Regions from separate parts of the Amycolatopsis sp. NPDC057786 genome, predicted to be linked through region 1. Evidence: riboswitches for the same ligand, from Rfam matches in the RefSeq annotation. Region 1 holds a riboswitch; the other holds the start of a gene.
The links. Region 1 has a riboswitch for cobalamin ahead of ACFVM3_RS14075 (ABC transporter substrate-binding protein). Riboswitches for the same ligand answer to the same signal wherever they lie in the genome.
Positions count from the first base shown of each region.

Region 2: it holds a riboswitch for cobalamin, as region 1 does, so the genes downstream of both, metE (5-methyltetrahydropteroyltriglutamate--homocysteine S-methyltransferase) here and ACFVM3_RS14075 (ABC transporter substrate-binding protein) in region 1, are expected to answer to the same signal.

Region 1 covers NZ_JBHVKW010000019.1:74,057-78,419, forward strand. Annotated here, with positions in the region: gene ACFVM3_RS14070 (ABC transporter permease) at 1-783, opposite strand, end outside; gene ACFVM3_RS14075 (ABC transporter substrate-binding protein) at 785-2,293, opposite strand; cobalamin riboswitch at 2,373-2,527, opposite strand; gene ACFVM3_RS14080 (class I SAM-dependent methyltransferase) at 2,564-3,307, shown strand; gene ACFVM3_RS14085 (GlxA family transcriptional regulator) at 3,358-4,338, shown strand; gene ACFVM3_RS14090 (DJ-1/PfpI family protein) at 4,358-4,363, shown strand, end outside.
Region 2 covers NZ_JBHVKW010000020.1:38,709-43,071, reverse strand. Annotated here, with positions in the region: gene ACFVM3_RS14370 (ribonucleoside-diphosphate reductase subunit alpha) at 1-287, shown strand, start outside; gene ACFVM3_RS14365 (ribonucleotide-diphosphate reductase subunit beta) at 355-1,431, shown strand; cobalamin riboswitch at 1,729-1,951, shown strand; gene metE (5-methyltetrahydropteroyltriglutamate--homocysteine S-methyltransferase) at 2,050-4,323, shown strand.

The DNA.
Region 1 (4,363 bases):
GGTGATCGCGAACAGGGACTCGACGATCACCGTGCCGGTCAGCAACCCTTCGACGGCACGGGCGAGTTGCTGCACGGCGGGGGCCGCGGCGGCGGGCAGGAGATGCCGCAGCACCACGGTGCGTTCGGGCAGGCCGAGCAGACGCAGATGCCCGGCCACCTGGCCCTTGGTCTGCTCGGCGATCCCGATCCGGAGTTGCCGGGCGACGTCGCACAGCTGTCGGGCGACCAGCACGATCACCGGCAGCACCAGCACCTCGGGGTGCGCGGTCAGCTCGGTTCCGGCCGCGGTCGCCGGGAGCAAACCCGTGTAGACGGCGAATCCGGCGACCAGCAGCAGACCGAGGACGAACTCGGGGATCGCGTGCAGGAACAGCGTGACCGAGGTGAGCACCCGGTCGATCCGCGACCCTTCGCGCAGCCCGCAGGTCACCCCGATGCCCAGCGCGAGCGGTACGAGCACGAGCAGGGTCACCCCGGCGAGCAGGGCGGTCGCGGCGAAGCGGCGGGCGATCTCGTCGGTCACCGGGGCGCCGGTCACGAGCGACCGGCCGAGATCACCGGTGAGCAGCCCCGAAAACCAGTGCCCGAATCGGTCGAGGACCGGCTGGTCGAGGCCGAGCCGGTGGCGCACGGTCGCCACCTGCTCGTCGGTGGCCTGCTCGCCGAGCACGACCGACGCCGCGTCGCCGGGAAGCAACGCGGTCACGGCGAACGTCGCGACCAGCACGAAAATCGCCTGCAGAACGGCGAAGCCCAGCCGCCGGGCGGCGTAACCCGGCACGTCAGGAGAGCCGGGCGCGGTCGAACCTCGCCCAGTCGAAGGTGTTCGGCGGCGCGGTCACCAAACCGGTCACCCGCTTCGCAACGCCGATCGTCCAGGTGCTGAACCCCCAGGCGAGCAGGCCGCCGGATTCGTGCACGATCCGCTGGGCGTCACCGAACAGCGCCAGCCGGGCACCCTCGTCCGCGGTGGCCGCGGCCCGGTCCATGAGGGCGTCGAACTCCGGCGACGCGAAACCGTTGACGTTGTTCGAACCGCCGGTCCGGAAGCGCTGGTTGAGGAACGTCGGCACCGGCAGGGTCGCCGTGCGCGTGAGCGCGGCGACCCCCTTCGTCTTGATCTCGCTGAAGTAGGTGCTCGACGCGCGCGTGTTCGGGGTGACCTTCAGCCCGATTTCGCCCAACTGCTGGGAAATCAACGTGGCCGCGGTGGCGAAACCCGGATCGACGTCGCTGGTTTCGACGGCGAAGGCCAGCCCCTCCGCGCCCGCCTCCCGGACGAGCGAACGGGCCAGGTCCACCTCGCGTCCGCGCTGGGGGATACCGGCGGCGTACCCGCGGAGTCCTTTGCCGAACAGGTCGTTGCCGATTTCACCGCGTCCGGCCAGTGCGACGCGGTTCAGCGCCTCTCTGTCCACTCCGGACAGTACGGCGCGCACCAGCCTCGGGTCGGCGAACGGCGGCCGCGTCACCCGCAGCATCATGCCCTGCATCGTCGTTCCCTTGGCTTCGAGCAACGAGACGCGGCCGTCACCGGCCAAACGGGCGGCGGTACCGGCCGCGAGATCGTGGGCGTAGTCGACCTGCCCGGACAGCAGGGCGTTGACGCGGGCGGCTTCCTCGTTGACCGGTACGAATTCCAGCTCGTCGACACCCGGCGCGCCGTCCCAATGGGACTCGTTCTTGCGGAACACCGCCGGACCGCCGGGGGTGAACGAGACGAAACGGAACGGACCGGAGCCGACCGGCGCCGTGAAGTCGGTCGTCCCGGCAGGCACGATCTCCGCGCCGGGAGCACCCCAGCCCGACGGGAATTCGAAGTCGGGAGCGGTCAGCGTCAGCTCGATTTCGGTGGGGGACACCGCTTTGCTGCGGCCGAAATCCACCTTCGCGAAATACTGGCGTGACGAGGACGCCAATGCGGGATCGGCGATCCGCCGGAAGGTGTAGAGCACGTCGTCCGCGGTGACCGGGCGGCCGTCGTGGAAGGCCGCCCGCCGCAGCCGTACTCGCCAGCGTGTGCCGGAATCGTCGCTCTCCCAGGACTCGGCCAGCCGCGGCCGCAACGAGGTGTCGGCGTTGTAGGCGACCAGCGTGTCGAAGAGCGCCTTGGCCCGCGCCTGGTCGACGAAAAGGGAGACCTGGGACGGGTCCAGGGTCTCCTTCGAGCCGCCCGCGGAGAACGCGACCCTCAGCCGGCCGGTGTCCGCGGGCGCGGTCCCGCACGCGGCCAGCGGCGTGAGAGCGGCCAGGGCGAGCAGCCGCCGGCGGGTGAGCGGATGACGCGTCATAGGAACCTCCGGGACATCGAGCACTGTCCCGGGCGCGCGGCCGCACGTGAACGGGACCCCGCTCCGTACTCCACGACAGTTGGGGCTGGCGGTACCCGGCGGGCAGTCCGGCTCACGGCGCTGGGACGTCTTCCCAGGTCGTTCACGGTTGCGGGTCAGCGCCGGATTCACACCGGCTTCCCCCGACGGGCACCTTCTTGCGTTGTGGCGCCCACGGTAACCCATGCCAGGGGTGTGCTACACAGGATCAAGATCACGAAGGGGAGGCCGGTGGACGAGAAGCTCGCGGCGGACTGGGTGCGCCGATGGGACATCCAGCAGGAACGCTACATCGCCGACCGCGAAGAACGCTTCGCCGTGCTGATCGATGTCGTCGAGCACGTCTGCCGTGACGTCGCCGATCCGCTGGTGCTGGACCTCGGCTGCGGGCCGGGATCGCTGGCCACGAGGCTCGCCGCGCGGCTGCCGCGCGCACGGGTCATCGGCGTCGACGACGACCCGTTCCTGCTCGCCCTCGCCAGGGCCACCCGGCCGCGGGAGGCGGAGGTCGAGTACCTCCATGCCGACCTCGCCGAGAGCGGCTGGCTGACGTGGGGGCCGGTCGACGCCGCGGTCTCCACGACCGCGTTGCACTGGCTGCGTCCCGAGCGGCTCGCCGAGGTCTACCGTGACCTCGCCGGAGCGCTGCGGGAGGGCGGAGCGCTGGTCAACGGCGACCACTTCTACGACGAACAACCCGGCATCCGCGCCCTCGCCGAGGTGGTCAAGGACCGGCGTGCGGCTCGTGCCGGGGTCGGCGCCAACGAGGAATGGAAGGCCTGGTGGGCCGCGGTCGCCGCCGATCCCGCGCTGCGAGAGCGGTTCACGGCCGAGGAGTTGCGCGGCATCTCGACCGGCTACGGCAACCGGCTGAGCCCACAGGAGCACACCAGGCTGCTCCGGGAGGCGGGCTTCGCGGAAGTGGCTCCGGTGTGGCAGTTCGGCGACGACTACGTCCTGACGGCACTGCGCTGACCCGACCGGCGCCTGACTCCGGCGGGTAGGTTTTCCGTGTGGGGACTGGAATGGATTCGGTGCGCCGCGTGGTGATCGTCGCCTTCGACGACGCGCAGATACTCGACGTCGCCTGTCCCAGCGGGGCGATGGAGATCGCGAACTCACACGGTGCGGCGCCGCCCTACGCCGTCGAACTGGCCACGGTGCAAGGGCGGACGACGCGGAGTTCGTCGGGGATCCTGCTCGCCGGTGTCCGGCGGCTGGCCGAAGTGTCGGGGCGGATGGACACGATGCTCGTGGTCGGCGGCGCGGGAACGGAGGCGGCCGCCAAGGACGAGCGGCTGCTGACGCAGGTGCGGCGGCTGGCCGGGCGAAGCAGGCGGGTCGCCTCGGTGTGCACGGGAACGTTCGTGCTGGCGGCCGCCGGGTTGCTCGACGACCGGCGGGTCACCACGCATTGGGGCTACAGCGAGCTGCTCGCCGCGACTTTTCCCGCCGTGACAGTGGATCCCGCCCCGCTCTACATCCGTGACGGCAACGTCTTCACCTCGGCCGGGGTGATCAGCGCGCTGGATCTCACGCTCGCGCTGATCGAGGACGACCACGGTCCGACACTGGCCCGCGAGGTCGCCCGTGAACTGGTGACCTATCTGCACCGCCCGGCCGACCAGGCGCAGATCAGTACGTTCCTGGCCGCTCCGCCGCCGAGCAACCGGGTCGTATTGGATCTGCTGGGATACATCGCCGCGCATCTCACGGAGGACCTGAGCCCACCGGCGCTGGCGGCGCGTGCCGGGGTCACCACCCGGCATCTCACCCGCCTGTTCACCGCCCATCTGGGCAGCACCCCGGCCAGGACCGTGCGGATGGCGCGGACCGAAGCGGCGGCCCAGCTGGTGCGGTCCACCGCGTTGCCGCTCTCCGCGGTCGCCAGGCAGTGCGGGTTCGCCTCGGCGGAAACCCTGCGCTCGGCGTTCCGCCACCAGTACGGGCTGTCCGGGGACAAGCTTCGCAGGATGCCGGACATGCCACGCCCGATCGTCCGCTGACCGCCCCAGAATTCGCGGTATGAAC
Region 2 (4,363 bases), on a different contig from region 1:
CGACCCACGTGGAGAAGAGCACCCTGCGCGGCACCGACGGCAAGCTGAACGCGGTTTCGGCCACCCCGGCCCCGGCCGCACCCAAGGCCGCCGCCCCGGCGCCGGCTCCCGCCGCTTCGCCCGCGCCGTCGGCTTCCGCCGCGGTCCCGGCCGTCCCGGTGACCGCCCCGGCACCGGCCGCCAAGCCGGAGCCGAAGGAGATGCCGAAGGTCTCGGACGTCGACTTCGTCGCCACCGACGGCGCCGCCTGCCGGATCGACGACCCCGACTGCGAAGCCTGCCAGTAAACATCCTCGTGAGTGGTAAGGCCGGTTCTAACCGTCCTTACCACTCACGACGCCTCTTGGAGCCTTTATGACCACCTTTGACCCCGCCACCGACGCCACCGGCCTCGGTGAGATCGAAGTCGGCGCCGCCCGGATCAACGTCGACGACAAGCGGATGATCAACGCCCGCGCCGACGTCAACCAGCTGCTGCCGATGAAGTACACCTGGGCGTGGGAGAAGTACCTCGCCGGCTGCAACAACCACTGGATGCCGACCGAGGTCGCCATGCAGGCCGACATCGCGCTGTGGAAGTCGCCCGACGGCCTCACCGAGGACGAGCGCACCATGCTCAAGCGCAACCTCGGTTTCTTCGCCACCGCGGAATCCCTGGTGGCCAACAACATCGTGCTCGCGGTGTACCGGCAGATCACCAACCCCGAATGCCGCCAGTACCTGCTGCGCCAGGCGTTCGAGGAGGCCGTGCACACGCACACCTTCCAGTACATCTGCGAGAGCCTCGGCCTGGTCGAGGGCGAGCTGTTCAACATGTACCGCGAGGTCCCGTCCATCTCGGACAAGGACGCGTGGGCGCTGAAGTACACGCAGAACCTGGAGAACCCGGACTTCGAGACCGGCACGCCGGAAGCCGACCAGGCCTTCCTGCGCGACCTCGTCGCCTTCTACGTGATCTTCGAGGGCATGTGGTTCTACACCGGCTTCGCGCAGATCCTCTCGCTCGGCCGCCGGAACAAGATGGTCGGTATCGCCGAGCAGTACCAGTACATCCTGCGTGACGAGTCGATCCACCTGAACTTCGGCATCGACTGCATCAACCAGATCAAGATCGAGAACCCGCACCTGTGGACCGAGGAGTTCCAGGCCGAGGTCCGCACCATGCTCACCGAGGCGTGCGAACTCGAGGTCGCCTACGCCCGCGACACCATGCCGCGCGGCATGCTCGGGCTCTCGGCCGAGCTGATCGAGCAGTACATGCACTTCATCACCGACCGGCGGGCGCAGCAGATCGGTCTCGCGCCGATCTTCGGCGAGACGGAGAACCCGTTCCCGTGGATGTCGGAGGCGATGGACCTCAAGAAGGAGAAGAACTTCTTCGAGACCCGCGTCATCGAGTACCAGTCGGGCGGAGCCCTCGACTGGGACTGACCCCCCACACGCAACTCGCGTGCTCGAACACGTAACTCGCGTGTTCAGACACGTAACTCACGTGATTGAGCGGCGAACTCGCGTGATCAGACGGACGACACGCCGGGCGGCCTCCGCCCGGCGTGTTCCGTTTCCAGACACGCGAGTTACGCCCTCAATCACCCGAGTTACGCCCCCGATCACGCGAGTTCGCCGTTCAATCACGCGTGTCGTCCATCTGATCACGCGTGTCGTCCGTCTGGTCACGCGTGGCGTCCGGTTCGTCACATGTCCAGCGGGCCACTAGCGCCCCTCGGTACGCTCCGGAGTGCTACTGGTTCGCCCGGCTTCCCGGCCGGTCGAGGTAACAGGGAACCCGGTGTGAATCCGGGACTGCCCCGCAGCGGTATGTGGGAACGAAAGCCGTCACCGTGCGAGACACGGTAAAGCACTGGGACATGGCGCCCCGGGAAGCGACGGCCGGTAGGAACGAGCGAGTCGCCCACGAGTCCGAAGACCTGCCCGTGGTACGCGCGCCGACGGCGTGCGTGAGTCCGGGCCTCGTGGGATGGGCGCGACCGAACGGCGGTCACTCCTGCGCGCTCCGGGCTCGCCCGACAAGCTCGCGAGGAGAGAGCTGTGACCGAAATCGGCACGACAGTGCTGGGCTATCCCCGGATCGGACCGGACAGGGAACTCAAGCGTTCAGTCGAACGCTACTGGGCGGGCAAGATCGACGAGGCCGAACTGCTCGGCACCGGCCGCGCGCTGCGCACCAGGACCTGGCGCGAACTCCAGGACGCGGGGCTGGATTCCATCCCCTGCAACACCTTCTCCCACTACGACCAGGTGCTCGACACCGCCGAGCTGTTCGGCGCGCTGCCAGAGCGCTTCACGACACTCGGTCTCTCGCCGCTCGACACGTACTTCGCCGCCGCACGCGGGGTGCAGGACGCGCCGGCGATGGAGATGACGAAGTGGTTCGACACGAACTACCACTACATCGTCCCCGAACTCGGCCCGGACACGACGTTCTCGCTCACCGGCACCAAACCGCTCGACGAGTACCGCGAAGCCCGCGCGGTCGGCGTCGAGACCAGGCCCGTGCTGGTGGGCCCGGTGACGTTCCTGCTGCTGGCGAAGCCGTCCGAGACCGCCCCGGAGGGCTTCCGCCCGCTGGACCTGCTCGACAACCTTCTCGACGGCTACGTCGAGCTGCTAAGGCGTCTGCACGACGAAGGCGTCGAATGGGTCCAGTTCGACGAACCCGCCTTCGCCGCGGACCGCACCGAGCGGGAACTCAACGCGCTCATCCGCGCCTACCACCGGCTCGCGAAGGAGACCGCGCGACCGAAGATCCTGGTCGCCGGGTACTTCGGCGGTCTCGGTCGCGGCTTGGGCGTGCTCGCCCGTTCCCCGATCGACGCGATCGCCGTCGACCTCGTCACCGATGAGTCCTTTGTGGACGCTGTCGCCGCCGAGCCCGCCTTGCGGGACAAGGAGGTACTGGCTGGCGTCGTGGACGGGCGCAACGTGTGGCGCACCGATCCGGCCCGCGCGCTCAGCCGGGCGGCGACGTTGCTCGGCACCGCCAGGTCGGTCAGTGTGTCGACGTCCTGCTCGTTGCTGCACGTGCCCTACGACGTCGAGCGGGAGGACGGGCTCCACCCACGCCTCAAGGGCTGGCTCGCCTTCGCCAAGCAGAAGGTCGACGAGGTCGTCCTGCTCGGGCGCGCACTGAAGGAAGAGGGGGTCGACCTCTCCGCCGCCCGTGCCGCGGCCGCGGATCGCGCGGCGGCCGCCGATCTGGCCGACTCCGGGGTGCGCGCCCGGCTGGAGGCGCTGCGGCCGGAGGACACCGTCCGCTCCCCCTACGCCCGGCGCGCGGCGGCGCAGCAGGCCGCGCTGGAGCTGCCGCCGTTGCCGAGCACCACGATCGGTTCGTTCCCGCAGACCACCGAGGTCCGCAAAGCGCGGGCGGCGCGCAAGGCGGGTTCGCTGGACGACGCGGGCTACGAGGCCGCGATGAAGGCCGAGATCCAGCGCGTCATCCGGCTGCAGGAAGACCTCGGCCTGGACGTGCTGGTGCACGGCGAGCCCGAGCGCAACGACATGGTGCAGTACTTCGCCGAGCGGCTGGCGGGCTTCGCGGCCACCGACTTCGGCTGGGTGCAGTCCTACGGTTCGCGCTGCGTCCGGCCGCCGATCCTGTACGGCGACGTCTCGCGTCCGGAACCAATGACCGTCGAATGGGCGCGCTACGCGCAAAGCCTGACCGGCAAGCCCGTGAAGGGCATGCTGACCGGCCCGGTCACGATCCTGGCGTGGTCCTTCGTCCGCGACGACCAGCCGTTGGGTGAGACCGCCCGCCAGGTGGCGCTGGCCATCCGCGACGAGGTGCACGATCTGCAGGCGGCGGGCATCCGCGTCATCCAGGTGGATGAGCCGGCGTTGCGGGAGCTGCTCCCGCTGCGCGCGGCGGCGCACGAGGCGTACTACGGGTGGGCCGTTTCGTCGTTCCGGCTCGCGACCTCCGGGATCGACGACGCGACGCAGATCCACACGCATATGTGCTACTCGGAATTCGGCGACGTGGTCAAGGCGATCGACGCGCTCGACGCCGACGTCACCAGCATCGAGGCCGCGCGGTCGAAGATGGAGGTCGTCACGGACCTCGGCGCGGCGGGCTTCGGCCGCGGCGTCGGGCCGGGCGTCTACGACATTCACTCGCCGCGTGTCCCCGGCGTCGACGAGGTCTGCGGGCTCCTGCGAACCGCCGTCGGCGCCGTGCCCGCCGAGCGGATCTGGGTCAACCCGGACTGCGGCCTGAAGACACGCGGGTACGCCGAGGTCGAACCGGCCCTGCGGAACCTCGTCGCGGCCGCCCGCACGGTCCGCGCCGAACTCGCCTGACCGGTCCGTGAAGGCCTCCTTGAGGGACTCTGGGTCCCTC